DNA from 2 places in the Brevibacillus sp. FSL L8-0520 genome. Region 1 is predicted to be linked to the other one. Evidence: riboswitches for the same ligand, from Rfam matches in the RefSeq annotation. Region 1 holds a riboswitch; the other holds the start of a gene.
What was found. A riboswitch is a leader RNA that binds a small molecule or an ion and turns the genes downstream of it on or off. The one in region 1 is predicted to bind cobalamin.

Region 1 (14,632 bases):
GCGCTCAATCCCTTCCTCGTACAGCGGGAAGGTCACGCCCATGAAAGCAGTCTCCACCCACTTTGCCTTCCAGCGTTCCCAGAACAGTCGGGACATTTTGTAGATGTCGCTGTTCGCGTCCGCATCGCTGCTGCCGCGTCCGATGATCAGAACGGCTGTGTCCCCGTGCTCCTCGCCGGATGCAAAGCCGGCTTCCTGCATGCGGGTGGCCAAAATATTCAGGACCTCTTCGTGAATACCTATTGGGCGTCCGTAAATAAATTGCACATGCGGATATTTCGCTTTTGCTTCGTCGATCGCCGCCGGAATGTGAATCTTGGCGTGCCCGGCCGAGAACAGAATGATCGGGATGACGGCTACCCGAGTGGCTCCCCGCTTTACGCAGGCGTCCAATCCCTGAAGCATATCGGGACGTTCAAATTCGAGAAAGCATGTCTCCAGAATCGGAACGTCGATCTCCGGCATCAGCGACGCCACAAACTGCCTTACCTCTTCATTTCCTTCGGGATCCTTGCTCCCGTGTCCGACAAACAGTACCGCGTCCATCCTGATTCCTCCCCGTTATTTTTTCTGCCTGGCCCGTGGTTTGGGGCCTTGCTGCTTTTGCAAAACCAAAACCCCCGGATATGCTGGCGCTTGAATCTAGCGGCTAGTCGCCGCAAACAGCGTTTTCAATTTTGGGAATGGCTGGCTCTCTCCAGACGTATCCCTCGATTTCGCCGACCCTTTGGAAAAATTTGTGGAACCTTTCATTCGGGAATGCTTCCCGCTTGTATCTGTCAATAATCCGCTCGATCAAGGGAACGATGTCCTCCGGCTCGATGCCTTCCGCTACCGGCAAGCCGGAATGTGCCGTTCTCCCCACGGTTTTGGCGCCGAGGAACAGATCGAACTTGCCCTTGCGGAACACGAGACCGATGTCTTCCTGAACCGCCCCGTAGCAGGCCATCCCGCAGCCGTTTACGCCGATCTTCAGCTCTTTTGGCATTTCCTGTCCGCCCAGCTTGCGGTGGATCTCCTCCGCGTACGGAATCGCGTCCTTCTTCTCGCCGTCGCAGAAGTCGCAAGCCTTCACCTGCAGGACGTCCCCGACCGGAGTCAAGTTGAGACCGAGGTTGCGGAGCGGCGCAGTTACCTCCTCCGGGTTGCTCGTCGGAACACGCAAAATGATCTGGTGGTGCGGCGTGTACTCCAGCTCCCCTTTTTCTCCGGCTGCCTGGGCAAGCGCCATCATCTGCGCCGGAGTGAACTTTTTGTTGGCTACGCCCGGACTTACCGCGCACTCGAAAATCATTTCCGGGACAAAGACCGGGCGATGGGACTGGCTGGAGGATACGAGCGAAGCATCCGTTTCGATCCCCCTGGATTCGTTTACTGCCTGCAAAGCCTGAGCCGCCCAGTCAAACGGCGTCAATGTGCCGGTCTCCTCTTTTGGCTGGGGAGTGGCCCGCAAGCTCGCTGTGTCCGCTTTTTCAACCTGTGGTTCGACAAGTGAAGAAGTTGCGTCGGGTGCCGCTTGTTCCACAGCGTTTTGCGAAGCCGCCTCCAGCGACCACGGCTCGTTTTCCACGCGAAGCCGCTGATGGGGCTTCAGCGATTGCTCATCTGTCGCAAGCGTATACTTCCGCTGATAGCCGCGCGGGGTAATCATTTTGCCGTCATAGACAAATGTGGACGAGTTCCCGATGATGACCGTCGTCAGCATCCCGATGTCATGGTTCAGCATCTCTGCCAGTGTCGTGATGACGATATGCTCCCGCTCCCGATAGGCGCTCTTGACGATCCCGACCGGCGTGTCCGGGGAACGGTACTGCAGCAGGATGCGCTGTGCCTCGACGATCTGTCTGGTGCGACGCCCGCTGCGCGGGTTGTACAGCGCGATGACAAAATCGGCCATGCCCGCAGCGTCGATCCGCTTGGCGATCAGCTCCCATGGCGTGAGATGGTCGCTCAGGCTGATCGTGCAGGCATCGTGCATGATGGGCGCGCCGAGCAGAGCGCCGCAGGAGTTGATCGCCGATATTCCCGGAACGATTTCCACCTCCACGCCCTCCGCAGATGTCCAGCCTTTTTCCACGAGCACCTCGTAAACGAGTCCGGCCATACCGTACACGCCCGCATCGCCGCTGGAGATCACGGCCACCTTTTTGCCCGCTTCCGCCTGCCGGACGGCTTCGCGCGCACGCGTCACTTCCTCCGTCATCCCGGTGCTGACGATCTCCTGATCGGTCAACAGCCCTCTGATCAGGTCCACATAAGTGGTATATCCGATGATGATGTCACTCTCTTCGATCGCTTCCCGCGCCCGTTTGGTAATATGCTCAAAGCTGCCCGGCCCGAAGCCGATCACAAACAGCTTGCCGCTCATAGAAAGTCCCCCTTTCATTATTTCGCCTCTATTTGAAAAACGCTGTTCATCCATGCAGAACATAAGCAAAAGCGGCCAGACCGACTGTGCACATGATCGAAGTGACTGTCATCAAGCGCACCGTAGCCGCAATATCGCCTGCACACAGCGGCCGAAGCGGATCACCCAGCTTGGCGCGGTGAGAAGCCACGCCCTGATAGTAATTCAGTCCGCCCAGTTGAACGCCCAGCGCACCGGCGACTGCCGCTTCCGGAAGACCGCTGTTGGGGCTGGGATGAAGTCCGGCGTCCCGCCGCATGATGCGGTAGCAGCGGCGCCAGTCCAGCCGTTGCAGCCAGCTCGCCCCGACCAACAGCAGAGCAGTGAGGCGGGCCGGTATGTAATTCAACACGTCGTCAAAGCGGGCGGAGGCCCAGCCGAGATTCACGTATTTCTCGTTTTTGTAGCCGACCATGGAATCAAGCGTGTTCGCCGCCCGATAGGCCATCGCCAGCGGGGCGCCTCCGATCGCAGCGTAAAAGAGCGGAGACACGATGGCATCGACGATGTTTTCCGCCACCGTCTCTACAGCCCCGCGGCTGATCTCGGCCTCACCCAGATGCCCCGTGTCCCGCCCGACCACCATCGATAGCGAACGGCGGGCCATTGCCAGATCCCCGGCCAGCAGATAGCGGCCTATTTCCAATCCGGCATCCGCCAAGCCTTTGGTCGCGATCGTCGTAGAGATCAGCCAGATTTCCAGCGCGATGGCCAGCCAGGGATGGATCAGCCCCGCGCCGTACACAAGTCCGGCGACGACCGCATAGCTGCCCCCGACGATCAAGAGGGGAAACAGCAAGCCGGCTGCCCTCAAACCCTTCTCCTGTTTGACAAACAGCCGGATGACGCGCTCCAGGCGGGCAATAAACCACCCCATGATCACTACGGGATGCGGCAGACTGCGCGGGTCTCCAACCAGGCGGTCGAGCACGTAAGCCGCCACGATGAGAAAAGCGGTTGTCATCTATGCTTCACTCTCTTCCCTGATGTCGATTGCGTGCGATGCTGGCTTCCACGTCCCCGATACATGCTCCACGATCATCGCCTGACCGTGCCCGAGTCCTTTCATGTGCCAGTACAATCCGGGGTCACCGTGCAGCCAGGCCGCCTGAAACCAGCGGATGACACCACCGTGCGTCACCAATGCGACCGTGTGATCCGGCTCCGTTGAACCGCATGCATCTCTCATTTCTTTCCACATGCCGCTCAACCAGCGGTTCACTCGTTCGCCCAGCTGCGTCAGCGTTTCTCCGCCCGGCGGCGCGATGCCGAACGGATCGTCGTACCAACGGCTTGCCCGCACGCTTTCTCTGACCATCAGTTCTTCGTAGGTGAGCCGCTCCCATTCGCCAAAAGACAGCTCGCGAAGCTCAGGAACCCGGATCGGACTCATCCCCCAGACCGCTGCCAGCCGATCAGCCGTCTGCACGCAGCGGAGCAAATCGCTGGTAAAAAAATGGGCCGGGCGTTCATGCCCGAGCTGTCTGGCGAGAAGCGCCGCCTGCTCCACCCCCGCGTCATTCAGCGGCACATCCGTATGTCCCAGATAGCGCCCTTCGCGATTTTCCTCTGTCTCCCCGTGCCTGATCCAGATCCATCTCACGTCCACCAGCTCCCTGCCGCAACAAGCAGCATCACTGCTTCACTGCTTTCAATGATCGCGCCGTAGCAATCGCCCGTCAGTCCTCCGAGCCTGCGGCAGATGCCGCGTGCGAACCAGAGGCTGAACAAAAGCGACACCGCGACTGCCGCTATCGCCTGAATGCCGGCGATCCACCAGCCAAGTCCGAGGACAGCTGCGTAGGCCGCCACAATATGCCAGAGCCGCAACCCTGCACCGATCCCTTTTCCGACGCCGTTGTCGGAAGAAACGTTGGGGAAGCAGCGTATCGCGAGCAGCACATGAGCGCGGGCAGCAAATGGAATGAGGACAAGCAGGAGAGAGCCGCTATAAAGTGTCAGCCCTTCCGCTCTTGGGCCACCTGCTAACAGACCCGACAAGCTTGCCTGGTTTGGCGGATTTGTCAGCAGACCCGCCAGTTCCGTTATCCCTGCCGTTTTCAAAAAGAGCAGCAGGATCGCAGCCAGGACAGCCATGGCACCCGAGCGGCTGTCCTTCATAATCTCCAGCATGCGTTCTTGCGTACGGCTGCTGCCGAGGCCATCCGCCAGGTCCATCCACCCGTCCAGATGGAGTCCTCCCGTGATGTACACCCAGGCCGTGCACGTCAAAACGGCGGCGATCAGCGGCGGAAAGGCCCATAATGCAGCCTCGTGCACGATCCACAGCACGCATCCGATCACCAGCCCGACAGCCGGATACCAAGCGACGCTGTCACGCCAAGCCTTTTCCGACGGCTTCAGCCACGGCACGGGAATGCGTGTAAAAAAAGTCAGCGCGTGAAAAAATGCGTTCATCCTTTCATCCTCCAGGGGAGCCCGGCGATCACGGCATAGACGGTGTCAGCCTGGCGCGCGGCTTGCTGATTCACATCGCCCAAAATATCGGCAAACCATCGTCCCAGCCTCGACATCGCTACCCCGCCAAGACCCACTTCACTCGTTACTGCAATCACGGTTTGATTCGTTTGGGCGACAGCATCCAGCCACGCCTTTGCTTCTCCCACAATCTCTTTTGTAATGGATTCGTCCCGCCACGCCTGCTCCGGGATGTCCATCAGGCGACCGCTGACCCAGGTGGAGAGACAATCGAGCAAGACGACACTGTACCCTTTGCTCGCGTCCAGCGATTCGGACAGCCGTCCGCCGAGCTCGCACAATCCCCACGTATCAGGGCGGCGCTCCCGATGCAGCTCGATTCGTCTGGCCATCTCATCGTCCCACGCTTTTCCTGTCGCCACGTACAACACGTCCTGCGCGGCATCACGGGCCAATTCCTCGGCAAAACGGCTCTTTCCCGACCGAACGCCCCCTGTGACCAAAATAAGGCTCACAAGACCGCCCCCCTTTTTTCCATCACATCATGAAAGGCAGACAGCAGCCGTTCATTCTCGGCCCGCGAGCGAACGGCGATGCGAAAATCGCGGGCGGTCAGTCCCGGATACATGGCGCAGTTGCGGATCAGAATGCCCCGTTTGCCCATTTCCTCCTGCAGCGCCGTCGCGTCTATCCATTCCGGGGAGCGAACGAGCAAAAAGTTGGCCTCTCCCGGCCATACCTGCCAGCCCAGCCCCGACTGCAGTCCGTCCAGCAAAAAGCGGCGTTCTGCAGCGATGAGGCGCCTCGTCTCTTCTTCATAATCCGCTTCCTGCAAACACAACTCTCCCGCAAGCAAGGCCAAGCCGTTGACGCTCCAGCTCACCTGTTTGCTCCTCATCCTCTCGATCAGTGCGGGGTGACCGATCGCATAACCGAGCCGAAGCCCCGGGATAGCGAACATTTTGGTCATGGAGCGTATCAACAGGACGCGCGGAAAATGTCCTAGCCGATCCGCAAGTGTAAACTGCTTCTCCCGAGCCGCAAAATCGAGAAAAGCTTCATCGACAATCAAATGGGTACCGGTGTCATTTGTCCATTCGGCCATTTGCAAAAGCTCGTCTGGTTCATACAATAGACCGGTCGGATTGTTCGGAGAACCGATGAACACGAGCTGCGTCTCCCGAAAGAGCCGATACAGCTCCCGCGCGTCTGGCTTGAAGCCGTTTTCTTCCCGTCCCGCGCATTCCACGACGCGAGCGCCGAATTGGCGGGAAAGTTGGGCATATTCGGAAAAGCACGGCGTCACCACACCTGCGCTTTCCGGCTGCAGAGCGAGCACGGCCAGCGCCATCGCTTCCGCCGCTCCATTTGCCGGCAAAAGGGCGTCTTCCGGCAGACGCAGCCGGGCAGCCAATGCCCGCTTGAAAGCTCGATGGCCGGGATCAGGATAGCGGATAACGGCGGTAAGCGACCTCCCCAGCGCTTCCAGGACCCTTGCCGGAGGACCGAGCGGATTTATATTGGCGCTGTAATCAAGGAACGCCTCGGCCGATACGCCAAAGCGCTCTGCAGCCGTCACCAGATCCCCGCCGTGGCCGTAGGTCTCCAGCAGCCCCATCAGTACTCAACTCCGAGTACAGCGGGAATGCCTTCGTCATAGTAGTGCTTGACCGGCTTCATCTCCGTCACAAGATCGGCCATCTCGATGATCGCGGGCTGCGCATTGCGGCCGGTAATGACCAGATGGACGTGGCGCGGCCTGTTTTGGACCGTATCCAGCACGTCAGCCAGCGGGAGCACATCGTCAATCGGAAAACGATCAATTGCCAGGGCATTGTTCAATTCGTCCAGGATCACCACATCGTACTCGCCGCCAAGCACCTTTTCGCGGGCAAAGCTCCACGCCTTTTCAAGGGCGCTGCGGTGCTCCTCCGGTGTTTTGGTCCAGGTAAAGCCGACGCCCATCTGCACCATTTCGATTCCGAGACGGTCGAAAATAATCTTCTCGCCATAGGTGCGCTCCGGAGACTTGATAAACTGGATCATTAAAACCCGTTTTCCTCTGCCGGTTGCACGTACAGCCAAGCCTAACGCCGCTGTCGTCTTGCCTTTTCCGTCTCCTGTATAGACCAGCAGCAGCCCTCGCTTGTTGTCGGCCTTGCTCATCAACAGCCCCTCCTTCGTTCTGCGCAATCCTTTTGAACATACAAAGCCACTCGGGCAAATCTCCGGGTGAAACGCGAAACTGCCGCCTGCTTTTCCAGGGGAGTACACGCCAACCTTCCGAAAAGTATAAAAAAACGCCTTGTTCCCTTTGGAAAACAAAGGGAGACAAAGCGCGGACAGTTCGCTACAACGATCCACCTCTTCCTTTGACCCGAAGGAAATCAGTGCTCAGGCAAGACAGGCAGGTCTCCTGGCTCGAGAATCGCTGCTTTCCTTCTCCTTCCCGTCCCCGACCCGGGGCAGTGGATGGCAAAATGCCTTGAAGGAAAACTCCTCTCTTACAGTGGCGGGACCGCGTTGGATTTTCACCAAACTTCCCTTTTAACTTCGCTTCCCGCGGCGTGCACCGTGCAGGAAGCAAAGACCTGTTTGCGCGATATGGAAATGTTCAGCCAGCCAAAGACTGGCGCTTGCTATCATCATAACAAAAGTGGGCACGGATAGAAAGAACAAGCTGATCATCGAGTTTTATTCAACAAATGAAAATTAAATGCAGTTTACTAAAGTTTTGTTCTTTGCTAGGATGATGGAAAACATATCCACAAACAGGAGGTGGTCCAGATGAAACAGGATCTCCCGATTCCTCCGGAGCGGCCACATCTCTACGTACAGCCTCTCCTTGAAGAATGCGGCGAAGCGATGCTCCCCCTCTCCAGCTTGTCCGAAAAAATTACGGTCTGGCCGATGTACTACAAGCAAGGCTACGACGGAACCACTCCCGAAGCGTACTTGCGAAAAAGCGCCGCTCTCCGCCTGGTCCAAGCAGCCGAACGCTTGCCCGACGGCTATCGCTTCGTCGTATTTGACGGCTGGCGCTCCTACCAGGTGCAAAGCTCTCTCTATGAAAGATTCAAGCAAACACTGCTCAAGCAGGGCTGGGAAGAAGGCGAGGCGCTTCAGGCCGAACTGAGCAAATTTGTCGCCGTCCCCAGCAAGGATGTGCAAAAGCCATCGCCCCATTTGTCCGGTGGAGCAGTAGACCTGACGATCGAAGGCCCCGATGGGTGGCTCGACATGGGAACAGAGTTTGACGATTTCAGCGAACGGGCCTCTACCCGATTCTATGAAAACGCTCTCAGCCCTGATGAACAGGCGAAAACGATCCGCGCCAACAGACGTCTTCTGTATCACCTGATGACCGAGGCCGGTTTCGTCAATTACCCCAAAGAGTGGTGGCATTACGAATACGGCACGCTTTCCTGGGCACGGCAAACTACTGGACAAGCCATGTACGGGGGAATCTTGGAAATTGATAGCGAAAATAGTTGAATAACCTCAATTTTTGCAATATATTAAAAATATATTAAATTTATAACAAAATGTTGGGGGTTGATCTCTTTGAAGCGCAGATGGTCATTCGTCCTCACCAGCCTGGTTCTCGCTGTTTCCATGCTCGTTGCCGCTTGCGGCACACCGGCGAACCAGCCTCAAGCTCAGAACAACTCGCCGGAATCGCCGGCAAAAACCGAGCCGACCGCACCGAAGACGTCAGCAGACACACTGTTCGTCGCGATCAACGCGGATCAAGGCACGCTCGATCCCGCCGTCACCTTTGACAACGCCGCATGGAAAATCACTTATCCCACCTACGAACGTCTCGTCGAATACGACGGGGAGTCCACAGAGGTCAAGCCCGGTCTCGCCAAGGAATGGAAAGTGAGCGAAGACGGCCTTACCTGGACCTTTACACTGGAAGAAGGACATAAGTTTGCCGACGGTACTCCGGTCACGGCAGAAGCCGTCAAGTTCACCTTCGACCGCACGCTCGCCATCAAGAAAGGCCCGGCTGACGTATACAGCGTGATCAAAGAAGTCAAAGTCGATTCGCCGACACAGGTTACCTTCGTTCTCTCCAAAAACTTCCCGCCATTCCTCTCGACTCTCGCAGCCAACTACGGCGGCATCGTCAATCCGAAGGTAAAAGAAGAAGAACAAAACGGCGATCTGGGCCAAAACTTCCTCGCAAACAACACGATGGGCAGCGGCCCGTACAAGCTCGAAGAATGGAAAAAAGGCGAATATCTCAAGCTCACCGTCAACCCGCACTCCACAGTGAAACCCGCATTCCAAACCGTATACTTCAAAATCGTTCCGGATGCGACAGCTCAGCGCCTGCAGTTGGAACAGGGCGAGATTGACATCGCCGAAGGCATCCCCAATGAACAATTGAAAGCCGTCAAAGAATTGCCCAACGTAGAAGTCCTGCAAAAACCGAGCCTGTTCGTCGACTACGTGTACGTAAACTCCTCCAAAGGCAACGAAGCGCTCAAAAACCCGAAGGTTCGCCAGGCGTTAAGCTACGCGATCGACTATGACGCCCTGACCGAATCCGTGCAGGAAGGCTACGCTACGCAAATGCGCGGTCCTATTCCAAAAGGTCTGTGGGGGCATGATGAATCTGCCCATCAGTACAAGCGCGATGTGGAAAAAGCCAAAGCGCTCCTGGCGGAAGCAGGCGTCTCCAACCTGACCCTCGATCTGCTGTATTCCGACAACAAACCGTGGTGGGAGACAGAAGCACTCACCCTGCAGGCATTTTTCGCCGACATCGGGGTAAAGCTCAATCTCAAAAAGATCGCCTACGCCACGTCCCGCGAAATGATTGACGCCGGCGAATTCGACCTCGCTCTTGGCGTTTGGAGCCCGGACTTCGGCGACCCGTACATGTTCATGAACTACTGGTTTGACTCCGTCAACTTCGGTCTGGCCGGAAACCGCGCCTTCTATAAAAACGACAAAGTGGACGAGCTGGTGCGCAAAGCCGCATCGATCAACGACAAGGCAGAGCGCGAGAAGCTGTACAAGGAAGCGCAGAAGATCGTCATTGATGAAGCGCCTTACCTTTATCTGTATCAAAAGGACTTCCTCCTGCCGGTCAGCAAAAACGTCAAAGGCTTCGTCTACAACCCGATGCTGGAGGGCATTTACAACCTGGCGGAGATGTCTAAATAACGCCTTGAATAAAGGAGTGCTTTCCTCATGAAACAGATCATCCTGAAACGTCTCGCCATGCTGGTGCTGGTGCTCCTCGGGGTCACATTGATCACCTTTTTCCTCTCTCATGTGATCCCGGGAGATCCGGCGCGGATGATGGTGGGACAGCGCGCCAGTGAGGAAACACTGCAAGAAGTTCGTCGCCAATTGGGCCTGGACCAGCCGGTCTGGGTCCAATATCTTACCTACATGAAAGGGCTTTTTGCAGGTGACTTTGGCACCTCGATTCGCACGCAGCAGCCTGTCGTCCATGATCTGATCGCCTTTTTCCCTGCAACGCTGGAGCTGGCCATCACCGCTTTTATTATCGCGATCGCCATCGGAATACCGCTGGGCGTCCTGTCCGCCGTGAAAAAGGACACTGGATGGGACCACTCCAGCCGCTTTTTCTCCATCGCGGGAATCTCTACACCCGTGTTCTGGAGCGGCCTCGTCGGCATCCTGATCTTTTACAAGTTTCTCGGGGCGCTGCCATCCAGCGGCAGGCTGGACCTGACTGTCCCGGCTCCGACCAAAATTACCGGCCTTTACCTGTTTGACAGCCTGCTCACGGGCAATTGGGCCGCATTTAAAAACAGCTTGTGGCATCTGATCCTGCCTGCCTTTACGCTGGCATTTGCTCAGCTGGCAATCGTCACCCGCCAGGTCCGCTCCAGCATGCTGGAGGTACTCGGACAGGATTACATTCGGACCGCGCTGGCCAACGGCATCCACGGCCCTGTCCTTTTGATCCGCTACGCCTTGCGAAATGCGCTGATCCCGACGATTACCGTCGTAGGTCTTTCCTTTGGCTCGCTGCTTGGCGGAGCAGTCGTGACGGAAACGATTTTCAGCTGGCCCGGCATGGGGAAATACGTCGTCGACTCGATTGCGTTTCTCGACTTCCCGGCGATGATGGGCTTCACTTTTGTCATATCTTTCGGGTACGTCGTGATCAACCTGCTGGTTGACCTCACTTACTACGTACTAGACCCGCAAATCAAGGAATAGGAGGGGCCACCATGTCCAGTCTATCGGCAAAAGCGGATACTGCTGCCCAGCCGTCCCGTAAGGTAAACCCCTTTTGGTTCCGGATCCGGCAGAGCCCGCTCACCTTGTTTGGCTTGTTTCTGCTCGTCATGCTGCTGCTCTTGTCCGTGTGCGCGCCGCTCATCTCCCCGCATGACCCGACCAAGATCAATATCCCGGAGCGGTTCTCCCCTCCGTCCGCTGCTCACTGGTTCGGAACAGATGAAGTGGGACGCGATATTTTTACGCGCATTCTGTACGGCGCTCGCCTGTCGCTCGGCGTTGGCGTAGCGGTCGTTCTCTCGGCGGGTCTGGTCGGAACGGTCATCGGGGCGATCTCCGGATACTTCGGCGGCCGCGTCGACCAGATCATCATGCGGATGATGGATATCGTCCTCGCGTTTCCTTCGCTCGTGCTGGCGATGGCGGTGGCCGCTGTTCTCGGCCCCAACCTCCAGAACGCCATGCTGGCCATTGCCATCATCAAGATACCTGTCTACGTCCGGCTGGCCCGTGCGGAAACACTGGCTCTGCGGGAAAAGCTGTATGTCAAAGCGGCTGTCACCTTCGGCATCAAGCCCTGGCGGATCATTACCCGCCACATTATTCCCAATGCCGTCTCCCCCGTGATCATCCAGGTCACGCTGGATATCGGCGATGCCATCCTGCTCGTCGCAACACTCGGCTTCCTCGGCCTGGGCGCTCAGCCTCCTACGCCGGAATGGGGCGCGATGATCAGTATCGGCTGGAAATACCTGCTTGATTATTGGTGGTATCCCACCTTCCCTGGGCTTGCCCTATTCCTCGCCTCGTGCGGGTTTAATCTGATCGGCGATGGCATTCGGGACATCCTCGATCCGAAAGCCAACCGATAGGGAGAGATACCTATGCTTCTTACAATCAAAGACCTGTCTGTCGAATTTTCCTCGATGCAGCAGACCGTCAAAGCGCTGAACCACGTCTCTTTTTCCATCGACCAGGGGGAAATTGTCGGCATCGTGGGAGAATCCGGCTCGGGCAAGTCGGTTACGGCGCTAACCATTCTCGGGCTGCTGGATAACAATGCGACGATCAAAAACGGAGAAATTCTTTATAAAGGAAGAAACGTCCTGCAGCTTCACAAAAAGGAGCAGCAATCCCTTCGGGGCAAGCAGATCGGCATGATCTTCCAGGAGCCGATGACGGCCCTCCACCCGACGATGCGGATCGGGGATCAACTGGCCAAGGTCATTCACCGGCACCGTGAGATCGCCTACAAGGAAGCTTACCGGCAAGCCGTCCTCAGCCTGGCGGAGGTAAAGATCAACGAGCCGGAGCTGGTCGCACGGAAGTACCCGTTTGAACTGAGCGGCGGCATGCGCCAGCGGGTCGTGATCGCGCTGGCGATGTCGGCGCCACCTGACTTGTTGATCGCCGACGAGCCGACTACAGCGCTGGACGTGACCATCCAGCATGAAATTCTCAAGCTGATGAAGGAGCTGGCTGAAAAACGCGGCACGTCCATCATGCTGATCACCCACGATCTCGGTGTCGTTGCCGAGGTATGCCAGCGGGTCGTCGTCATGTATGCGGGTGAAGTGGTTGAAACGGGAACGACCGATGAAGTACTCGCTCATCCCGTTCATCCGTACACACGCGCCCTGATCGGAGCCCTGCCAGACCTCGCTTCCCCTGATCAGCCGCTGCATGCGATCCCGGGGGAGTCTCCCGATCTGCGGAATTTGCCGTCCGGCTGCGTTTTCGCGCCGCGCTGCGACCGTGCCTTGCCGCTCTGCCGCGAGGACCATCCTGTTTTGGAGCCGGTACCGGGCTCGCGAGACGCATCGACAGGTACACATCAAGTCGCTTGCTGGGTGAGGTGATTACATATGGAAGCACTGCTGCAGCTTTCCGGCGTCAGCAAGCAATACGGGAAGGGAAGCCAACTGTTTCACGCTGTCTCTGACGCCGCTTTTTCGATCTATCCCGGTGAGACGTTTGGCCTGATTGGCGAATCCGGTTCCGGCAAAAGCACGCTGGGAAAAATGGTAACAGGACTGGAATACCCGACTTCCGGGTCCCTTCTGTACCAAGGAAGTCCGCTTTGGAACGGGAAAAAATTCAACAGAAGGAAGCCTGGCGAGATGCAGATCGTCTTTCAGGACCCGCAGTCCTCTCTCGATCCGCGGATGAAGGTTCAAGACATCATACTCGAGCCGCTGTGGGCCCTGCCTGCCGAAGAACGGAGGCAAAAGGGCAGCACGGAACGATTGCACGCCCTGATCGCACGGGTAGGCCTCAAGCCGGAGCATCTGCCGCGCTATCCCCACGAATTCAGCGGAGGCCAGCGCCAGCGAATCGCCATCGCACGGGCCCTGATTACCGATCCGACGTTCGTTATTTTGGACGAACCCACCTCGGCTCTGGACGTTTCCGTTCAGGCGCATGTCCTCAATTTATTGAAGGAGTTAAAGCGCGAACGGGGCCTCACCTATCTCTTCATCTCGCACAACATGGCGGTCATTCGCTACATGTGCGACCGGATGGCCGTCATGCAGAAGGGAAGAATTGTGGAGACGGGAACCGTTGAAGACATTTTTAAGCATCCGCAGGAAGCCTACACGAAGACCTTGTTGTCGTCCCTTCCAAGCCTGCACAAGGAAAACGCCTCTCTTCACGCATGAATGAAGAACACATGAGCCAACAGACTAGCTTGCATAGCAAAGAAGGTCGATACCATGTTCAACGGAGCGGAACTTAGAGAAATCCGCAAACAAAAACAGCTGACCCTGCAAAATCTTGCCAATCGGACCGGTCTCAGCATGAGCCTGCTTTCCCAAATCGAACGCGGCCTGGTCGATCCCACCGTAGGAACGTTTTGGAAAATCTGCTCCGCTCTCGATGTACCGATCAATCATTTTTTCAAGGCAAAGGATGACGAAGAACCTGTCATCCGACGCGATCAGCACAAGATCATTCAGTTGAAGAACACCCACGTCAAGTATCACGTACTCACGCCCATACAGGCCGGAAAAATCGAATTCCTGCTGATCGAAATCGAGCCCGGGGAGACACTGGAGCAGGAGCAGATTTCCCACTCCGGAGAAGAGTGCGGCTTCATTCTCAAGGGCGAGCTGAAGGTGCTGCTCGCCGATCGCGAGTACCATCTGTACGAAGGCGACAGCATCGGTTTCAACAGCTCGTCGCCCCATCGGTTTATCAACCCTGGAAACTCTGTCTCCCTGGCGATTTGGGCACGGGCTACGTAGGTTTCCTTCGACACCAGAACAACGTCCGTCTGATCAAAAAAGCTCCGGGGCCAGCTTAGCCTCGGAGCTTTTTACCGTCGTTTATCGTCGTTTATCGCTTAATCGGAAGGAATAAATACAAGAGTGATGCGTCTGTCTCCATGCGGAGATCTCGCCTCTCCCCCGACTATGTACGATCCCCGGCAGGCTTGGGCGACTTCGCCTGCCCAACGGGAGCTGCCACCCGCTCATTTCCCATCATCAGGATAAACAGAACGGCCAGAATGGCGGGGACCAGCGCCCAAAGAAAGGTATGGGCGATGGAGCTTGC
Region 2 (14,632 bases), 2.4 Mb from region 1:
CCGCGTATCTTTTTCCAGCAGGTCGACGATTTCAATTCCGTGCAGGGCAGCTTCGCCCTTCATCAACGGCAGGATGGAGTGCAGCACCTCTGTCAGCGACACCTCGCGATAGTTGGGCTCCGACGGCTTGGAGAGCATCAAAAGCTCTGTCACGATATGATTGACCCGTTCGATTTCCTGCAAGATCAAAGGGAGGTAGTGGCGGTCTCTTTCTTCCTCAGGCAGCCTTTGCTGGAGCAATTGAATAAACCCGTAGATCACAGTCAGCGGGTTTCGAATTTCGTGGGCAGCGCCTGCGGCCAGTTGGCCGACCATCGCCAGTTTTTCCGACTGGTGAAGGTAATCCTGGACTTGCTCTTGTTCGGTGATGTCAGAAAAAGCGACCATCCATCCAGCTTCCTGGTCGTGCTGATTCCGCAGCGGCACGTAGGAGACAAGCGCAGTAAATGGCGTTTCATTCTCGCGATAGAGCGAGATTTTCCGATTTTCAAACCAGGGTGTCTGCTCCCCCGGTCCGCCACTCCAGAGGTCGGGGTCTTTGGTCATGGGGAAATGACTGGAATCCAGGCGGACGAGTTCTTTTGCTTTTTGGTTGATGTGTACCCATTCCGAATGAAAATGGCGGGTAATGACGCCGACCGGGAGGGAGTTGAGAATCTGCTCTCTGACATTCTTTTCTTCCTCCAGCACCTGTCTGCGGGCTTCGTCCTGCTGGAACAGTCGGGCAATGCTGGTCGACATTTTGTTAAACTCCTGCGCCAGTTCATGAAATTCATCTTTGGTGTCGTAGACAATCTGCTGGCCGAATGTTCCTTTGGACACTTCCCGGACTTGTTCGATCAAAGACCGGATTGGACGCAGCAGCTCTCTTCGGAAGTAAAACGTGCAAAACAGTCCGAATAAAATAGAAGCGACCGATACGCTGTACGTCAGGATCAGGGAAACCTTCAAGGTCTCATTCGTTTTCTGAAATTCCTTGTTCGTCTGGTACTCCAGGCGGTTGAGGGAATAGGTCAGATGCCGTTCCAATTCGTTGATTTTTGGCTGCACGTCTGTCTCAAGTACATAGCTGACAGCCGTTACGTTGCCTGCTTGCAGCAGGGGATTGATTTTGTTCAAGAAGATGAAATCGAGCTGCGAGATCAAATCGATGACCGTGAGCAGCTCACCGTTTTCTTCCGTTTTGGGAACAGAGGAGAACCGGGCACTGTTGACAAGATTTGTGTAGTATTGATCAAGGAAAGATGGCTGTCGCGTCAAGGTGTACATTTTCAAGGCATATGTCTTCAGGTAGAGCTGGTTTTTCACATCCAAAAGAGCACTGGCCTGAGGAAGAACATTTTGGGTCAGATGCATCTCATCGGATGTCACCTTGGTCATCTGGTAGCTGAACAAGGTCGTTACACACCCGATCAGCAGCATCATGACCAAGTAGCTGAGCATGATTTTCTTCTGAAAACCTAAGCTGCGAAACGGAGACATCATGTCTATCCTCCAAACATCTAGCGGCGCTGAATCAACTTGTCCAGCTCCCGCTTGATTTCTTCGCGTATTTCTTTGGGAACCATGGGTCCAAACGAGCTCAGACGGTTTACTCCTTCTTTCAGCCCGTAGGTAACGCTGCCCGAAGGCAATTTTCCGGCAGTAAATTGAGACATGACCGTCCGATAGCATTGTCGAACGTCCTGAATCATCGACGCGATTACGTGATTGGGTGCGATGTAGCGTTGATCAGCGATGTAGCCGATCGCGTAGATATTGGCACGCTGCGCTTCGGTAATGACGGCCAGATTCAAGCTGTCCCCCGTGGTGTAGACCACGTCGACCCCTTTGGAGATCATCTCTTTTGCCGCCTTGGTGGCTCCTGCGATGTCATTGAAATCGCTAACCTTGCCGACGATCACTTTTGTTTTTCCGCTCGTGTCTTTGACTGCTTGTGTGAAGCCATTCAATTGATCGTATTCGGTGGGCTTGTCCGCGATGATATAGCCGACCTTTCGCGTACGGGTCATCTGCGCGGCGAGCTTTCCTACCAGGTATCCTGCGGGCCACATATCGTAGCGGATGGTGGTCTGGTTGGAGTGTGGAGCTTCTCCGTTAAAGGAAACAAAACGGGTCTCCGGATAAAACGGAGCCACTTTTGTAAAAGGTTCGGAAAAAATGACACCATGTCCGAATATGAGATCATAGCCATTGGAGGCGTACTGCTCGGCGGCCGCTGTAATCTTTTCAGGGTCCAGATTGCTTGCTACTTCCAGTGAGAACCCATATTGCTTCTGCAGCTCTGTCAAGCTTTCAAGGGCGCTGCTGTTCCACCCCTGGTCGTAGGTGGGACCTTCCAGCATCAGGGCGACGTGCAGCCGATGGCCAGGCACTCCTTTTTCCTCCATTTGCCGTATATGCTTCATACTGGTCAAAAATTGACTTGTATTCAGCAAAAGCAACCCGATCACCAGGCAGGCAAACAAAGCGGGAAACGGTTGAAGCTTGGGCATGAGTGTCTCCTCCACAAAAATGAAAACGTAATTGAACACATTTCTACAAAATGAGACAAAAATCCTCCCGCAGGAAAAAAGAGGAGGCCTGTACTCCTAGAGTACAGACCTCCTTTTGAATTACAGAAAACCGATTTAGAAACGATAGCCGCTTTGCAGAGCGCGTTGATTCTCAACCGCGTGAGCCGCATGCTGCGACAGGGCAGGGTTGGCTGGAGTGGCATACGGGTTTTGGTACTGGCTGAGCGATTGAATCGCCTCAGGAGAAATGTGACCGCGGAAAACCAGGGCGGCCGGGGAAACCTGGTCGTTGTACGCGGTGTTTTTCTCGTTGTAGGCAGGCTGATTCGGATACATCATATGGCCCTGACCTTGTTGCATCGAGTAGGCGTGGGCGTTTCGCTGGTGCATTTCGGCCTGCTGGTGATGGTACATCGCTTGCTGCTGGTGAGCCTGAGCGTGGCTCCGGTGCAGGTGGGCATATTGTTGGTGAGCTTGTCCCAGATCGTATTGATGACGATTGTTCATCTGCATACCCTCCAGTAAATGGAATAGACGTGCGCAAACAATTCGGCAGTTCGCCTTTTACATTATGTCCAACTGGCGCGTGATCATGCGAAAGGGGAATGGGGGAGTGGACGGCAGGGAATGATAACCGTGAGCAATTACGAAAGACAAAAAAGAGAGGTGCGGCAGGTGGAAAAAGATCTGATTGAAATTCCCCAAATCGACATTCCCGATGAAATCAGGCAGGTAGATCTTCCCGAGATTGGCGAGACGACCCCACATCCAAAACCAAGCAGCCCTTCCGTCCAGACAGGAGAAACCGAACGGTCCGTCGGCTTTTTAGCGGAGTAGAAGGAGAGTCAAAAAGCCCGCTGCTCCTCGTGTTTCATCTGCATTTTCCCTCAGGGAACCCAGCCGGATCGCAAACTGTACGTTCGACAAAAATAGCCATTTTCTCTCGTGGACAAGTCTCTGATTTTTTGTAAAAGTTAAAGGATAAGTGCGAGACAATTCAAGGGGGAAAACTACGTGGCCCGTTTGTTGATTGTAGACGATGCGGCGTTTATGAGGAAAATGCTGGCCGACATGGTAGCCGGGAAGCACGAGGTGTGCGGAGAGGCGGCCAACGGTGTGGAGGCCATTGAAAAGTACAAGGAACTGAAGCCTGACGTCGTCACGATGGACATTACCATGCCGGAAATGCAGGGAATCGAAGCGATGCGTGAGATTCTGGCCATCGACCAGGAAGCAAAGGTACTCATCTGCTCTGCTATCGGCCATCGGCAAAAAGTATTGGAAGCAATGAAAAATGGTGCCCGCGACTTTTTGGTCAAACCCTTTCAAAAGGAACAGATTCTGGACGCGATTTCCCGTCTGGTGTAAATGTATGAAAAGCTGCTCTCGTTTGCGGGAGCGGCTTTTTTCGTTCACTTTTGATACGAACCGGGACGTCTTTTCGTTATAATAAACAAATAGCAATACACGAGCGTTAAGAGGGTGGAGCCGTGTCAAACCAACCGAATGTTTTCCAACAATTTCAGCATGCCGATATCGACGAGCTGGCTGATGTCATCGGCGAGCTGCTGCAGAACCCGATCACAATTGAGGATGCCGACCACAAGCTGATCGCCTACAGCTCTCACAGCGAGAGCACCGATCAGGCCAGGTGGTCGACGATCATGGGCCGGCGCGTGCCTGAGAAGGTGCTGACCCGGCTGTGGAAAGACGGCGTGTTTCAGGAGCTGCTGACCAAGGATGAGCCTGTGCACATCCCGGCAAAGGACGAGGTCGGGCTGGGCAAGCGGGTAGCCATCGCCATTCGCAAAGGGAGCGAGGTCCTGGGGTATATATGGGCGATCGAGGTCAATCGGCCGATCACGGAGGAAGACGACGACATCTTGCGCCAAGCGGCACGGGCTGCCGTCTCCCGGCTTGTTCAAAGGCAGGGCAAGCGGAAGGCGGAGGAGCAACGGCGCAAAGAATTTTTGTGGGAGCTGCTGCTCGGAAACCACAGCAGCGACACGCTCATTCGCCAGAAGGCGGAAAGTTTGCAATTGCAGCTATCCACGCCGTATCTGATCTGTATCATTGAGGCGGCGGGGACGCGCCTGGAGCAGTATCTGTACCCGCTTTTGATGAGAGACAAGCTGCTCTGGGTCGTGGATGGCAACCAAATCGTCCTGTTGATCGGACAGGCCGGGGCAGGAAAACAGCAGGATGAGGCGCTGGTTCGAAAGGTGAAGCAATTCCTGGCCGATTCCTTGGGAAAACTGGAATCGCACGTAAGCGAGGGGCAGGTGACGGCAGGCTACGGCCGCAGCTACAAAGCCTACGCCGATCTCGTGAAAAGCTACCGGGAAGCCTTGCATGCGGTCAAGATCAAGCGGCTGTTTCCGCAAGAAACCGCGGGCATCCACGGCTATCGCGAGCTGGGGATCTACCGGTATCTGCTCAAGCTGAAGCAATGGGACGAGGAACAGGGGTACGAAAATGAAAGGCTCGCCAGGCTGAAGCAGTATGACGCGGAAAATCAGACCGCGATGACGGAAACGCTGGAAACGTATCTGGATGCTGCCGGAAAGGTGAACATTACCGCCAATCGGCTGCATATCCATATCAATACGCTTAGCTATCGATTGAAGAGAATCGAAGAGATCATGCAGGTCGATCTCGAAGACATGAATCAGCGGGTGGCGCTCTACCTGGAGTTGAAGCTGGACAAATTAAACAGCGAACGGTAGTTCGTTTGTGGGTTTTCACAAATAAAAGGAAGGCAAGATTAAGGGAATCCCCAAGGAAAATCGGTTTGTAAACGCTGTACAATGTAGGTAATCTCGTCATTCGGCGTTTGCAAAAGGAGGACTTATACGATGATTGTAGGGATTCCCAAAGAGATTAAAAACAATGAAAACCGCGTGGCCATTACGCCAGCAGGTGTAGCAGCACTCGTGCAAAACGGCCATTCGGTCCGGATCGAAAACAGTGCTGGACTCGGCAGCGGCTTTACCAATGAAGATTACACCGCAGTGGGCGCGGAAATCGTAGCCACGGCAGCAGAAGCTTGGGCAGCCGATATGGTGATGAAAGTAAAAGAACCGCTTCCGAGCGAATACGGCTTTTTCCGTGAAGGCCAAATCCTGTTTACTTACCTGCACCTCGCTCCAGAACCGGAACTGACGCGTGCTCTGGTAGAGAAAAAAGTGGTAGCCATCGCGTATGAGACCATTCAGTTGGACAACGGCGCTCTGCCCCTCCTGATGCCAATGTCTGAAGTGGCTGGACGCATGTCCGTGCAAATCGGCGCTCAATTCCTGGAAAAGCCATATGGCGGCAAAGGCGTGCTTTTGGGTGGCGTACCAGGCGTGCCGAAAGGTGAAGTCGTCGTAATCGGCGGCGGTATCGTAGGTACCAACGCTGCGAAGATGGCACTCGGTCTGGGTGCGAACGTAACGATCCTCGATGTGAGCGCGGACCGTCTGCGTCAGTTGGACGACTTGTTCCAAGGTCGCGTGCAAACACTGATGTCGAACTCCTTCAACATTGCGAATGCCGTGAAAAAAGCGGATCTCCTCGTAGGCGCTGTCCTGATCCCGGGTGCGCGTGCGCCTCGTCTGGTAACGGAGGAAATGGTAAAAACCATGGCTCCTGGTTCCGTGATCGTAGACGTAGCAATCGACCAAGGCGGCTCCATCGAGACCTGTGACCGCATCTCTACACATGACAATCCGACTTACGAAAAACACGGCGTCATTCACTACTCCGTTGCAAACATGCCGGGTGCTGTAGCCCGCACATCCACGCTGGCACTGACCAACGTGACCGTGCCGTATGCGGTGCAGTTGGCGAACAAAGGCTACCGTCAAGCGGTCCTGGACAATCGTCCGCTGTCGAAAGGTGTAAACGTCATCGACGGAAAAGTAACCTACAAGGCAGTTGCAGAAGCTCACAACCTGCCGTATGTAGCGCTTGAAGAAGTGCTTTTGGTGAAAAACTAAGGCTTGCCCTTTTCATACACATGCAGATCAACTGCCTGCCCTGCCGATCGGGGCGGGCAGTTATTAGTTCTGCTCGATCAACCGGGGATAGTCATACCAATCCAGCTTCATCTTGCCCGAATCCGCGAGATCGACGTTGACCTCGACTTTTGCCAGGGCGTTTGCTTGAAAGGGGAACGCTTGGGATTTGGGCATTTGCTTCCACCTTTGATAATCCTCACGGAACAAAACGTATTCCAGCCGCAGCAGATCAACCCCCGAACGCAGGCTTTTCTCAAAAGCTCCCCGTATCTGCCGCTCTATTTCCTTCTCCGATTCCTTCCGGATAAACGAAGACGGATTGTCTTCCATCAACTCCCGGATGTACCCTTTTACTCTGATGGATATATCAAAACGAACAGGACCTTTGGTCTTTTTCGGGCGAATGACGACATCCGGGCGCTGCAAGCGGACTGTCGCGACCGACTTGCCGTTTTTTCGGATGACGATTCCGGCACTCTGGGTTCTGGGAGTAAGCCAGCGCAAGCCGAGCAACTCGTCTTCGGGAAAGAAGCCGTTAAGCTTTCCGTGATGGATGGCAAATACGCCGTTGAGCGACAGGCGTGTAATAAATTGAGAGTCCATTTTCCATTTGTTCTTCACGACGGTGATCGAGGGGAGCAAGATCGTATTCGCAGGCTCCCAGTATTCGGAGATGAATTCGTGAAAGCGGATCGGCTGGATAAAAGAGCGCTGCTTGTAAACATCCACGGGCTGATGAAGCAAGGTGGATTCGGGAGAAAAGCCCAAAACAGGCTGTACACTCAGTACCTCCTCCAGCTTGTCGTGTGTTCCGAAAACCCACTTGGTATATCGGAGAAGGCCAGAGCGGTTCAAAATATCGTAGACCGGAAGAATCCCCTTTTCCAGTATTCGTTCGTGAAAGATCAGCGAAGAAACAAATCCGGTGAATGTCGGGATCTGGGCATTTTTGATCAGGTTGTCGATGGCCGATTGAGGCGTATCTCCTCTGCCTACGGCGATTACGGCAGGGGCTTCCCTTTCGTCTGCCTGGGTCTCTTGTTTTGCGACCCTGGCCAAATCCACCGTTTGCGTGTAAAAAACGTATTGGCCGTCCGTATAATCGATGCCGATGGCAGTCAAATACACCATATTCTGAATGACCTTTTGGTCCCAGCAGCCGGTCGTCAAGAACAGACACAGCAAAAGCGGGAAAAGCTTCCTCCCGGTTTTCATGAAACCTCCTCCCTCAGTCGGATCTTTTTTTGTTGGTGATCAAAGAAAGCAAGGGGCGGACAAGCACCTGCGCCAGATCGGAAAAGATCATGGGGGAGCGGCTAAGGACATACGGCTGTCCAAAAGAGGAAAGCGTGGACAGGTAGAGCACGGTACCGATGACACTGATGACAAAACCGTACATGCCAAGAATCGAACTGAGCAGGAAGACGGCAAAACGGGTGATCGTGACAGCGCCACTCAGGGATTGGTTTACCAGCGTAAAAGAGGCGACGATCGTCAGCGAGCCGATGAACAGCTGGGAGGGAGAGGTGAGCCCTGCCCGAATGGATGCGTCCCCAATAATCAACCCGCCTACCAACGCCAGCGTTTGCCCGACGTTTTTGGGCAGGCGTGCCCCGGCTTCGCGCAAGAATTCAAAAACAAAGAGAATGCCCAGCATCTCGATCGGCGAAGAAAAGGGCAGTCCCTTTCTGCCTTGACTCACGGTGGCCAGAAGCTGAAAAGGAAATTGCTCGACATTGTATGCCGACAGCGCCACCCAAAAGCCGGGAAGAAAGATCGCCAGCCAGATGCCAAACAGGCGCAAAACCCGCTCCAGCCAAATATAGGCCACGGGGTATTGGTCGTCTTCAGGGGCCTTGACCAGCTCCGGCAGGCTGCTGGGCACAAGCAGGGCGATGGGAGAGTTGTCTGCCAGGATGGCGGCTTTTCCCTGCAAAAGCAGATAGGTGACGTAATCGGGCCGTCCCGTGTAGTCGGTCAAAGGAAAAATAGAGTAGGGATTGTCGGTAATCGTTTTTTCCAGATTGGCGCTGGTTACGACCTCAAGCGATTCGTTTTTGACAAGGCGCTCTCTCAAAAGCCCGATAAGCTCTACGGGAGCCTTGTCAGTCATATAAAGCAGTGCCACCCGAGTTTTTGACTTGGTGCCCAAGGTAAAGGATTCATAGGCCAAAGAAGTGGTCCTCAACCTTTTGCGGACCAGGGCGACATTGGCCGATAGATCCTCGACGAAGCCGTCGCGGGGTCCTTTGATCGAAACCTCCGTATTGGCTTCTTCCGTCGAGCGCTGCGGGCGGTTGGAAAGACCGCAGGAATACGCACCCTTTCCACGCCAAAAAAGCAACAGCTCTCCGGCAAATAGCCGCTTTGTCCACTCCGTAAAGTCAGCAGGCAAAGGTTCTGCGAGAAAAGCGTCGAGCCCAGATCCTTCGTCCATTTCTTTTAGCTCAGGCAGGATGGTATCTTGCATCTGCTTGATATCGATCAGACCCTCGCAATAAACGAGAATGAATCCGGAGCCATCTCTTAATGAAACCGACTGGATCATGACATCCGCGCAGTGGGCAAAAGCTCGCCGCAGTTCGTCTTCGCCCGGATTTTCCAGAACTCCGAGAGCAGGCTCGCTTCTCAATTGGTAGCTCGGCAACGGCTTTTGCTCACGATTCATGATGACGTCCCTTCTGCTGTTTTCCCGCGACCAAGGCGACGATGGCAAGAACCATGGTAAGCACCAGGACGATGATCGCCGACATGGGAAAATACCATCTCGATAAAAAGGTGAGAAACTGCATGTCCGAAAAGGGCAAGCTCATCAGGGCGAGCATCGATGCGCCAAGAAACGAGAGAACCCCCAAGCGCTGTTTTGGTTTGCTGATTTGCAACAGCTCGGTCACAAGAAAGAGACAAAGAGAGAGGCGGACGAACGCCCCGGACAGCCACTGGTAAATGGAAAGAAATTCGAGATTTTCGATGTATCTGCCCATGGTCAGCAGCCGCCACTGCTCATAGGAAGGATAGCGCTGCCTGGTCGCTTCTGCCGGTCCGAATTCCGCGATAGCCCCAGTCAGCGGGCTAAGTGTGAGAATGATGATAATCCCTCCAAGCACTAAGAGGTACATGAACTTCGTTTCCGTTCTCAGATGATGCTGCAAAAACAGAATCAGGACAATTTCCAGGAAGCCTCCAGCCGCATAGAGCATGCCATTTATAACCGGAGTCATTCCGTTTTGAAACAAGGGCAAAAGCAAATGGTAATCCTTCTTGGGCATATTGCCAAAGCCGACTAAAAAGCCGAACAAGACGACGAACGGCAATAGCAGCCCGGAGGCGATAGCGATCGAATGGATTCCGGCATACGCGGCAGCTACACTAAGCAAGACGAGGACCAATCCCGTTACGATTTCCGGAGTGTTCGGCAAATAGTTGACGGTTGTCCAGGTCTGCGTGTCGGTCAAATTGACGAATGCCATCAAGTACAAAAGAAGCATGAACGGGAAAAGCAAAAGGCGGCTCCCGACGTGTCCGACGGTGGCTTCCAGCCAATCGGAGAGCGACTGCCTGTTCATCCGGCGACAGATGAGAAAAAGAAGCCAAAGCCATCCGATGAAGGGAATGGCTACCAACAGAACGCTGATCCAGGCGTCCCGGCCTGCTTTGCTTAGCAAGAGGGGAATGATCGTTACGTGAGTGGTGATCCCGACAGACAACATGATCATCATCACAGCTTGCAAAAATCCAATAGATCCTGTTTGGTTTCTCACGGACCGGTGCACTCCTTTTTCAAAGGATGTCCATACTATGTACAAAAAGGAAAGGCGTTATGTAATGTCTACCCGGCACCCGTATTTCCACTGGAAAAAAAAGAATCTTTCATTTTGTGCGCCTCATACGAAAAAATATGGTATGCTACTAGGCAGAAAAAAGCAGTGAGGAGTGCAGCGATGTATCAGCTAGTGCGGAAATTCCTGTTTCAGATGGATGCGGAAGAAGTGCATGAAAAAACCGTCCATCTCCTCAAAGTGGCAGAAAAATCAGCGGCAGGCAAAAGTCTTCTAAAGATGATGTATCAGGTGCGCGACGAGCGGCTTGAGACGAAGCTTTGGGGGATTACGTTTCCCAATCCGGTTGGGCTCGCCGCGGGCTTTGACAAAAATGCGGAGGTGTACCACGCCCTGGCAGCGCTCGGCTTTGGCTTTGTCGAGGTCGGGACGATCACGCCGCAAGGCCAGCCGGGCAATCCGAAGCCGCGGCTGTTCAGATTAGTGGAACATGGCGCCATCATCAACCGAATGGGCTTTAATAATCTGGGGGCATATTTGGCATCCCAAAATCTGATCGATTACGCTTATGCCGATATTCCGATCGGGATCAACATCGGCAAGAACAAGATTACGCCAAATGAACACGCCGCCAGCGATTACAGCAAGTGTTTGGACATGCTGTACAGCTACGGCCATTACTTTGTCATCAATGTCAGTTCGCCAAACACACCGAATTTGCGCGATTTGCAGGAGACCGAGAGCTTGCGCAGCTTGATTCGCGCAGTCAAGGACAAGGCTTCCGAGCTGGAATCGCGGGGAGCCAAGGCGAAGCCGATCCTGTTGAAGGTGGCTCCCGATATGGCAGACGAGCAGATGCGCGACGTCGTGCAGGCTGCCGTGGCAGAAGGAATCTCCGGTATCATTGCGACGAATACGACATTGTCCCGCGAGCCTGTGCAAGACCATCCGAGAGCGAATGAGGCAGGCGGCTTGAGCGGAAAACCGCTCGAAGCGAGAGCGACCGCCTGGGTCAAGGAGATTTATCAGGAAGTCGGGGACAAGGTGCCGGTCATCGGAGTGGGCGGCATCTTTACCGGAGAGGATGCGTACCGCAAGATTCGCGCCGGCGCCAGCCTCGTCCAGGTCTATTCAGGCATGGCGTATCAGGGGCCGGGGATTGTCAAAATGATCAACAAGCAGCTGCTCCAATTCCTGAAGCGCGACGGCTTTTCGCACATTAGCGAAGCAGTCGGCGTAGATGCACGGTAATTTTGTGATAAAAGCTTGGGAGGCGAGCCAGTCTGCAGCTTTCAGAGTAGCAGCTTCGGCATCTGGCGGTTTGCAGCTTTCAACTGCCAAAGAGAAAAGGGAGAACTGGCACGTTCTCCTTTTTCTTTTGCAACCCATCGTATATAATAGACAATCATCTGCGAATTTTTGGAAAAGAATAAAATGCAGCAAGGTGCCCTTATGAATAGTAAGGGGTAACAGGGAATCGGGTGAAACTCCCGAGCGGTCCCGCCACTGTAACCAGGGGAATGCTCTTTTTTCGAAAGCCACTTGTCGATTTGACGGGGAAGGCAAAAGAGCGTATTGATCCGGAAGCCAGGAGACCTACCTTGCTGCCACACCCATGAGCCTTCGAGGAAAGGAGAGGTGAGCCCAAACGAAACGACTGTTCGCAGTATCGTTAGTTGCCGTGTGCCAAGCTCATCCAAATCGGGTGAGCTTTTTTGCGTGTGTTCTTTAGAGAATCAGAGTAAGGAGTGTTGCTGAATGAGGGGTAGACGCACCGTTGCCAGTGGTCTTCTGATAACCGGATTTCTTGTTTACTTGCTGTTCAATACGCCACAAACCGGACATGCCATGCATATTATGGAAGGGTATTTGCCGGCAGGGTGGTCGCTGTTTTGGTGGGCTGTTTTTCTGCCCTTCTTTTTCCTCGGCTTGCGTCAGGTTCAACGCATTGTCAAAGAGAAGCCCGAATTCAAGCTGCTTTTAGGGGTAGCGGGAGCCTTTGCATTTGTCCTGTCCGCGCTGAAAATTCCGTCCGTGACAGGCAGCAGCTCCCATCCCACAGGAACAGGGCTGGGCGCGATCTTGTTTGGTCCGCTGGTCATGTCTGTACTGGGCAGTCTGGTGCTCTTGTTTCAGGCGCTGCTGCTCGCGCATGGGGGCTTGACGACACTCGGCGCCAATGCGTTTTCCATGGCGGTTGTTGGCCCGTTCGTCGCATATGGCGTGTATCGGCTGGTGGCCAGAAAGAAAGGTGGCCAGAAGCTCGGCATTTTTCTCGCGGCAGCGCTGGCTGACCTCAGCACCTATCTGGTCACTTCCGTTCAACTGGCGCTGGCATTCCCGGCTGCTTCTGGCGGGATTATGGCTTCCTTTGTCAAGTTTGCGGGGATATTTGCCTTGACGCAGGTGCCGCTGGCGATCAGCGAGGGACTGCTGACGGTGCTCGTGTGGAATTGGCTTCAAGCCTACAACGCGCAAGAATTGTCGCAGCTGAAGCTGCTGAAAAGGGAGGGGTAAGAGATGAAGCGTTGGACGAACTGGCTGCTCATTTTGGCGGCAGCGGTACTGGCGGTGGTGCCATTGCTGGTCGTAAAAGATTCGGAATTCGGCGGAGCCGATGGAGCGGCAGAGGAAGCGATCATGGAGGTGGCTCCTGACTACGAGCCGTGGTTTCAGCCTTTGCTCGAACCTCCCGGCGGTGAGACAGAAAGCCTCTTGTTCGCCCTGCAGGCTGCTCTGGGAGCAGGCGTGATCGGGTATGCCATCGGCTTGTACCGGGGCCGCCTGAAAAACAGGCAAGAATGATTGGACGGATCGACTCCCTCGCTTACGAAAACAGGCTGAAGAGGCTGCCGCCCGAACAGAAGCTGCTCTTTTCGCTGGCCATGCTGCTGTTGGCACTGATCAGCCACCCGCTTGTCCAGGGCATTCTGTTCGTCTGGATGAGCGTCTGGATCGTCGTCTATGCCCGCACTCCATGGCGGATCTATTTTGTCGTGGTGGCTGCCTCCGTCGCCTTCCTGCTCGCCGGAAGCCCGGCGCTGCTCCTGGAGGCATCCAGACTGGCGGAATGGACACGGGATGACAATGCAATCGCATCCTGGCAGTTGGGAAGCTGGGTTGTCTATGTGACGGCAGAGGGGCTGTCCAGGGCCATGAGCCTGGCCGCCCGCTCGCTGGCGGCGCTCTCCTGCTTTTCCTTTATTCTTTTTACAGTTCCCTTTGCCGAGGTTTTGCAAGTGTTCCGCCGGATCGGCATCCCCTCCATTCTGACTGATCTGATGATGATCATGTACCGTTTTGTCTTCGTTCTTCTGGAGACAGCCGAGCAAATCTGGACGGCGCAAAAGGCCAGAGGAGGGCACCGCGGCACGGCGGGAACACTCAAGGATGCGGGCAGGCTGATCGTTCAATTATTTATCCGCACGATGGCACGCTACCGCCAGATGTACATCAGCATGACGGCAAGAGGGTTTACGGACGATTTCCGCGTCCTGGTCCATGCCTCCCATATGCGTTCCAAAAGGTACGAATGGGAAGCGGTAGCCGGATGTCTCCTGCTGGCGATGCTGGAATGGTGGATGGGAGGATGAGGCGCGAGTGGCATTCGAAGTGACGACAGATGCAGCAGAACAGACAGATGCAGCGGAACAGACAGCTAGAGCTGCCTTGGACATATTGCGATTTTCATTCGTTCACTACACGTATCCGGGAGCTTCCCAACCGGCGCTCAACGGACTTTCTCTCGGTGTCCCTGCCGGAAAAAAGTGTGTGCTATTGGGCCACAATGGCTGCGGAAAGTCCACCATGTTTCTGCATGCGAACGGAATTTTTCGGCCGAATCTGGGCCAAGTCCTGTGGAAAGGGATGGCCGTTTCCTACGACCGGGCTCATTTGCTCAAGCTGAAACAAAAAATCGGTCTGGTGTTTCAGGACCCGGAGCAGCAACTGATCGCCGCGACGGTTGCCGAGGATATCTCCTACGGACTATGCAATCAAAAGCTGCCGGAAGCCGTTGTCAGGGAAAAGGTGTATCGCACGATGGAAACATTCGGGATGACCGAATGGGCAGAAACGCCGATTCACCGGCTCAGCCTAGGGCAGAAACGGCGTGTGGCATTGGCCGGAGTCATGGTGCTGGAGCCGGAGCTGCTGCTGCTGGACGAGCCGACAGCCTATCTGGATCAAGAGCAGACGAGAAATTTTGTGCAGGAGCTGGACCGCATCCATGCGGCCGGAACGACAATCCTGATGGCTACGCATGACATTGACCTCGCATTTGCCTGGGCCGACTGGGTGCTGGTCATGGAAAAAGGGAAGCTGGTCCTGGAAGGAG

Region 2: another riboswitch for cobalamin. It lies ahead of NSQ24_RS21690 (energy-coupling factor ABC transporter permease); the one in region 1 lies ahead of cobO (cob(I)yrinic acid a,c-diamide adenosyltransferase).

Annotation. Positions count from the first base shown of each region.
Region 1 covers NZ_CP150171.1:1,344,178-1,358,809, reverse strand. Annotated here, with positions in the region: gene NSQ24_RS06985 (sirohydrochlorin chelatase) at 1-546, opposite strand, end outside; gene cobJ (precorrin-3B C(17)-methyltransferase) at 650-2,368, opposite strand; gene cbiB (adenosylcobinamide-phosphate synthase CbiB) at 2,415-3,371, opposite strand; gene NSQ24_RS06970 (histidine phosphatase family protein) at 3,372-4,010, opposite strand; gene NSQ24_RS06965 (adenosylcobinamide-GDP ribazoletransferase) at 4,007-4,825, opposite strand; gene cobU (bifunctional adenosylcobinamide kinase/adenosylcobinamide-phosphate guanylyltransferase) at 4,822-5,361, opposite strand; gene cobD (threonine-phosphate decarboxylase CobD) at 5,358-6,464, opposite strand; gene cobO (cob(I)yrinic acid a,c-diamide adenosyltransferase) at 6,464-7,012, opposite strand; cobalamin riboswitch at 7,235-7,455, opposite strand; gene NSQ24_RS06945 (M15 family metallopeptidase) at 7,634-8,341, shown strand; gene NSQ24_RS06940 (ABC transporter substrate-binding protein) at 8,411-10,024, shown strand; gene NSQ24_RS06935 (ABC transporter permease) at 10,052-11,056, shown strand; gene NSQ24_RS06930 (ABC transporter permease subunit) at 11,068-11,949, shown strand; gene NSQ24_RS06925 (ABC transporter ATP-binding protein) at 11,962-12,936, shown strand; gene NSQ24_RS06920 (ATP-binding cassette domain-containing protein) at 12,943-13,737, shown strand; gene NSQ24_RS06915 (cupin domain-containing protein) at 13,792-14,322, shown strand; gene NSQ24_RS06910 (MDR family MFS transporter) at 14,489-14,632, opposite strand, start outside.
Region 2 covers NZ_CP150171.1:4,393,995-4,408,626, reverse strand. Annotated here, with positions in the region: gene NSQ24_RS21745 (ATP-binding protein) at 1-1,482, opposite strand, end outside; gene NSQ24_RS21740 (BMP family ABC transporter substrate-binding protein) at 1,503-2,495, opposite strand; gene NSQ24_RS21735 (hypothetical protein) at 2,631-3,023, opposite strand; gene NSQ24_RS21730 (hypothetical protein) at 3,153-3,353, shown strand; gene NSQ24_RS21725 (response regulator) at 3,531-3,884, shown strand; gene NSQ24_RS21720 (helix-turn-helix domain-containing protein) at 4,007-5,242, shown strand; gene ald (alanine dehydrogenase) at 5,372-6,496, shown strand; gene NSQ24_RS21710 (Ger(x)C family spore germination protein) at 6,560-7,732, opposite strand; gene NSQ24_RS21705 (spore germination protein) at 7,746-9,185, opposite strand; gene NSQ24_RS21700 (endospore germination permease) at 9,175-10,278, opposite strand; gene NSQ24_RS21695 (quinone-dependent dihydroorotate dehydrogenase) at 10,459-11,547, shown strand; cobalamin riboswitch at 11,722-11,915, shown strand; gene NSQ24_RS21690 (energy-coupling factor ABC transporter permease) at 12,055-12,813, shown strand; gene NSQ24_RS21685 (energy-coupling factor ABC transporter substrate-binding protein) at 12,817-13,101, shown strand; gene cbiQ (cobalt ECF transporter T component CbiQ) at 13,098-13,889, shown strand; gene NSQ24_RS21675 (ABC transporter ATP-binding protein) at 13,897-14,632, shown strand, end outside.